DNA from 2 places in the Peribacillus sp. NPDC094092 genome. Region 2 is predicted to be linked to the other one. Evidence: a T-box and tRNA genes for the amino acid it is inferred to sense, from the RefSeq annotation. Region 2 holds a T-box; the other holds one or more tRNA genes.
The links. A T-box is a leader RNA that pairs with one kind of tRNA and senses whether it is charged. The one in region 2 lies ahead of tyrS (tyrosine--tRNA ligase), so its partner is inferred to be a tRNA-Tyr.
Positions count from the first base shown of each region.

Region 1: it encodes a tRNA-Tyr, which carries the amino acid that the T-box ahead of tyrS (tyrosine--tRNA ligase) is inferred to sense. The anticodon was not compared.

Region 1 covers NZ_JBNNUC010000001.1:1,858,233-1,860,591, reverse strand. The annotation lists partial or broken rRNA gene ACQKNS_RS08950 (23S ribosomal RNA) at 1-102, shown strand, start outside; rRNA gene rrf (5S ribosomal RNA) at 222-337, shown strand; tRNA gene ACQKNS_RS08940 (tRNA-Asn) at 347-421, shown strand; tRNA gene ACQKNS_RS08935 (tRNA-Ser) at 427-518, shown strand; tRNA gene ACQKNS_RS08930 (tRNA-Glu) at 528-602, shown strand; tRNA gene ACQKNS_RS08925 (tRNA-Val) at 618-693, shown strand; tRNA gene ACQKNS_RS08920 (tRNA-Met) at 797-870, shown strand; tRNA gene ACQKNS_RS08915 (tRNA-Asp) at 876-951, shown strand; tRNA gene ACQKNS_RS08910 (tRNA-Phe) at 963-1,038, shown strand; tRNA gene ACQKNS_RS08905 (tRNA-Thr) at 1,046-1,121, shown strand; tRNA gene ACQKNS_RS08900 (tRNA-Tyr) at 1,138-1,221, shown strand; tRNA gene ACQKNS_RS08895 (tRNA-Trp) at 1,233-1,306, shown strand; tRNA gene ACQKNS_RS08890 (tRNA-His) at 1,324-1,399, shown strand; tRNA gene ACQKNS_RS08885 (tRNA-Gln) at 1,435-1,509, shown strand; tRNA gene ACQKNS_RS08880 (tRNA-Gly) at 1,513-1,587, shown strand; tRNA gene ACQKNS_RS08875 (tRNA-Cys) at 1,596-1,669, shown strand; tRNA gene ACQKNS_RS08870 (tRNA-Leu) at 1,678-1,758, shown strand; gene ACQKNS_RS08865 (hypothetical protein) at 2,018-2,308, opposite strand.
Region 2 covers NZ_JBNNUC010000002.1:620,829-623,187, reverse strand. The annotation lists gene tyrS (tyrosine--tRNA ligase) at 1-1,176, opposite strand, end outside; T-box leader at 1,243-1,459, opposite strand; gene ACQKNS_RS11995 (transglycosylase domain-containing protein) at 1,605-2,359, shown strand, end outside.

The DNA.
Region 1 (2,359 bases), on a different contig from region 2:
AGCTAGTAAGATCCCTGAAAGATGATCAGGTTGATAGGTCAGAGGTGGAAGCATGGTGACATGTGGAGCTGACTGATACTAATAGATCGAGGACTTAACCAACGCTTTTTGAAAAATGAAATACCTTCCTATTATCTAGTTTTGAAGGAATGAAAATTTCTTCTTGCATTTTCTCAAAAAGACGTTATAATAATATATGTCTTGAAAAAAAGTTAACATTGTTTGGTGACGATAGCGAAGAGGTCACACCCGTTCCCATTCCGAACACGGCAGTTAAGCTCTTCAGCGCCGATGGTAGTTGGGGGTTTCCCCCTGTGAGAGTAGGACGTCGCCAAGCTTATATTGTTCCGCAGTAGCTCAGTGGTAGAGCATTCGGCTGTTAACCGAACGGTCGTAGGTTCGAGTCCTACCTGCGGAGCCATTATTGGAGAGCTGTCCGAGTGGCCGAAGGAGCACGATTGGAAATCGTGTAGACGGGTAACCCTGTCTCAAGGGTTCAAATCCCTTGCTCTCCGCCATTTATACCTGGCCCGTTGGTCAAGCGGTTAAGACACCGCCCTTTCACGGCGGTAACACGGGTTCGAATCCCGTACGGGTCACCATTTAGACAACATATTGGAGGATTAGCTCAGCTGGGAGAGCATCTGCCTTACAAGCAGAGGGTCGGCGGTTCGATCCCGTCATCCTCCACCATTATTCAAGAAGATCAGGTTGTTTTTGTATAAAGGATTGATTATTCAGTCCATTGAAACACTCAACACGAAAACTTGATTCATAATAGCAACATTATTACCGTCGCGGGGTGGAGCAGTCCGGTAGCTCGTCGGGCTCATAACCCGAAGGTCGCAGGTTCAAATCCTGTCCCCGCAATCTATGGTCCCGTGGTGTAGCGGTTAACATGCCTGCCTGTCACGCAGGAGATCGCGGGTTCGATTCCCGTCGGGACCGCCATTTTATTGTTTGGCTCAGTAGCTCAGTCGGTAGAGCAAAGGACTGAAAATCCTTGTGTCGGCGGTTCGATTCCGTCCTGAGCCACCATAGTAGTGCCGGTGTAGCTCAACTGGTAGAGCAACTGACTTGTAATCAGTAGGTTGGGGGTTCAAGTCCTCTTGCCGGCACCATGTTTCATCCATATGCGGAGGGGTAGCGAAGTGGCTAAACGCGGCGGACTGTAAATCCGCTCCTTCGGGTTCGGCAGTTCGAATCTGCCCCCCTCCACCATTCTTTCTTACAGGGGTATAGTTTAAAGGTAGAACAGAGGTCTCCAAAACCTCCAGTGTGGGTTCGATTCCTACTACCCCTGCCAATTTCAATCTTATAATGGCGATTGTGGCGAAGTGGTTAACGCACCTGATTGTGGTTCAGGCATTCGTGGGTTCGATTCCCATCAGTCGCCCCATTTTAAAAAACATGGTATAATGATTACAACGTTAATGGGCTATAGCCAAGCGGTAAGGCAACGGATTTTGATTCCGTCATGCGAAGGTTCGATCCCTTCTAGCCCAGCCATATGCGAAAGTAGTTCAGTGGTAGAATACAACCTTGCCAAGGTTGGGGTCGCGGGTTCGAATCCCGTCTTTCGCTCCAAAAACGTTGGCGGCATAGCCAAGCGGTAAGGCAGAGGTCTGCAAAACCTTTACCACCGGTTCGATTCCGGTTGCCGCCTCCAACATTCATGCCGGTGTGGCGGAATTGGCAGACGCGCACGACTCAAAATCGTGTTCCTCTGGAGTGCCGGTTCGACCCCGGCCACCGGTATCACCAATAGCGAAGATTCGCTATTACAAAAGCTTCACACATAATTGTGTGAAGCTTTTTTGTGTTTATGACACACTACAGCATATGTACAAATAGGTACATGAATTTATGTGTCATAGATATTGCGGGGTGCCATAAGAAATATTCCCCAATAAATAATTATTTTATCAGCAATAGTATAGAATATGTTTTTCTAACGACGAAAATAAAAACGAATGGCAGAGTTAATACTCTTTCCATTCGTTTCAAATAAATCCATTTAGATTTCAATATTAATAGCATTTAGCTCCGCTTCCGTATAGCCAGAAGAGGATAGTGCGATTTCAATTTCTTCGGCAGCCTTATAATCAAATAATTTAAATTTAGACATTAAAGCGAAAGCATTTTGACTTTCGATTGCCAGGGCAACAGCTTCCACGTCTTGCAGTAGCTTCAGGTCTTCAATGTAGAATTGAGCGGTTCTCATCGCTAAATACTCATTCATTGTAGTCGAATTGTAGAAAAGATTTGTTAAAGTGGCGATTGCGTTAGGAACGAAAATCTTATTCATACTTACCCCTCCACTATTCTTAATATTCTGTCATCATATCACTTCTAGTAT
Region 2 (2,359 bases):
ATATTGCAGATCAGTCACTTTCTCCCCATTTATGGAGATCGCCCCATTCTGAATATCTTCACGGGCCTGACGCTTTGATGGCGAAATTTTCGCTTCCACGATTAAATCGACCAAACCGATATCTTCTTTGCTTTCACGTTCGAAGCTAGGGACATCTTTAAAGCCTAATTTGATTTCCGCTGCACTTAAATTCTTCACTTCGCCGCTGAATAGGGCGGCAGAGATTTTGATTGCTTGGTCAAGAGCTTCCTGACCATGAATCAAACGGGTCATTTCTTCCCCTAAAGCTTTTTGCGCTTTACGCAAATGCGGTTCGGACTGTACGGATTGCTCTAACTCTTCAATCGCCTCACGAGATAGGAATGTGAAGAATTTCAGGTATTTCACAACATCGGCATCCGCTGTATTGATCCAGAATTGGTAAAATTCATACGGAGTCGTCTTTTCCGGGTCAAGCCAAATCGCTCCGCCTTCCGTTTTACCGAATTTCGTCCCATCCGCTTTCGTTACGAGCGGAATTGTCATACCGAAGGCTTTTGCATTCTCATCATTGGATTTCCTGATCATTTCAAGACCAGTCGTAATGTTGCCCCATTGATCACTGCCGCCAATTTGCAATTTACAGTCGTAATTGCTGTATAAATGACCGAAATCAATTCCTTGTAAGATCGTGTACGCAAATTCAGTAAAGGAAATTCCCGTATCCAAGCGGGAAGCAACCGTATCTTTTGCCAGCATGTAGTTAATGCCGATGTATTTCCCGTAATCACGCAAGAATGTAACCATATCGATTTTACCAATCCAGTCATAGTTATTGACCATGACCGCACCATTTTCACCTTCGAATTCAAAGATGTGGGATAGCTGCCCTTTTATGCAGTCTGCATTATAAAGGACTTTTTCCAATGTTTGAAGCTGGCGTTCTTCTTTTTTACCGCTTGGATCACCGATGAGTCCAGTCGCACCGCCTACTAGTACAAGCGGACGATGACCGTGCTGCTGGAAACGGCGCAATGTCAAGAATGGCAATAGATGTCCGATGTGCATACTATCCGCAGTTGGATCGACACCACAGTATAAAGAAATTTTTTCTTTTTCTAAAAGGTCCTTAAAACCTTCTTCATCCGTTTGTTGATAAATAATCCCTCTCCACTCGAGGTCTTTAAGCAATTCCATTAAATATTCCTCCTCCATCTTAGAAAAAACCCGCAAAAAGCACACAAAAACGCCCCTTCATAAATATGAAGGGACGAATGAATTCGCGGTACCACCCAACTTGAGGACATAATATGCCCTCCGCTCAAGACGAATAACGGTCGTCAGCCGTTTCCTGCTACTAATCATTTCACAGCAAATGCTCCAGGAAGTAATTCATCATACCATTTGTACCGATTTCCACTAACCACCGGCTCTCTGAAACAGGGATGGTCTGACTACTGGGTCCTATCATCGCGATCATTTAATCATTTTTTGTGTTAATAAACTTTTATCATACATAAGAATCCTTGTCAACATACCCTTACAGATTATAGAAAAATAAGAAAGATCCCTTTCCCCTACCTGTTATATGCTATAATATATGTGATTTCAGGGGGTATGATACGATGAATAATAATCAAAAAGATAGATTCCAAACAGTCTGGAAGCAGATGACCCGTTTTTTCCAAAATGAAAAAACACAAAAGAACGCGCGGGTTACATACCAAGTCATTTGGAATTTAACGCTGATCCTCATTATTGTCGGGATCCTAGGATTCTCATTCGCCGGCGGCGTCGGAGCCGGCTATTTCGCTGCCCTCGTCAATGATGAGCCAGTTCGCTCAAAAGAAGATTTGAAAAAAGACATTTACAATTATGAAGAGACCTCTGAAGTATACTTTGCAGATGAAGTATACTTGGGCAAGCTTAAGAGTGACCTTGAGCGTGAAGAAGTGTCCATCGATAAAGTTTCCGAGCATCTTAAGAATGCAGTCATCGCTACAGAAGATGAGTATTTTTATGAGCATGACGGGGTTGTCCCGAAAGCCATCCTGCGTGCCATTTACCAGGAATTTTCGAATGCAACCGTCCAATCGGGAGGAAGTACATTAACACAGCAGCTCATTAAAAACCAGGTCCTGACCAACGAGGTATCGTTTGAACGGAAAGCAAAAGAAATCCTTCTTGCGCTCCGGGTCGAAAAGTTCTTTGAAAAAGAAGAGATTTTGGAAACCTACTTAAACGTCTCCACTTTGGGACGAAACTCTTCAGGCCGTAACATCGCTGGTGTCGAGTCCGCTGCTGAAGGTATTTTTGGCGTGGAAGCCAAAGATCTCACACTGCCCCAATCAGCCTTTATCGCTGGATTGCCGCAAAGCCC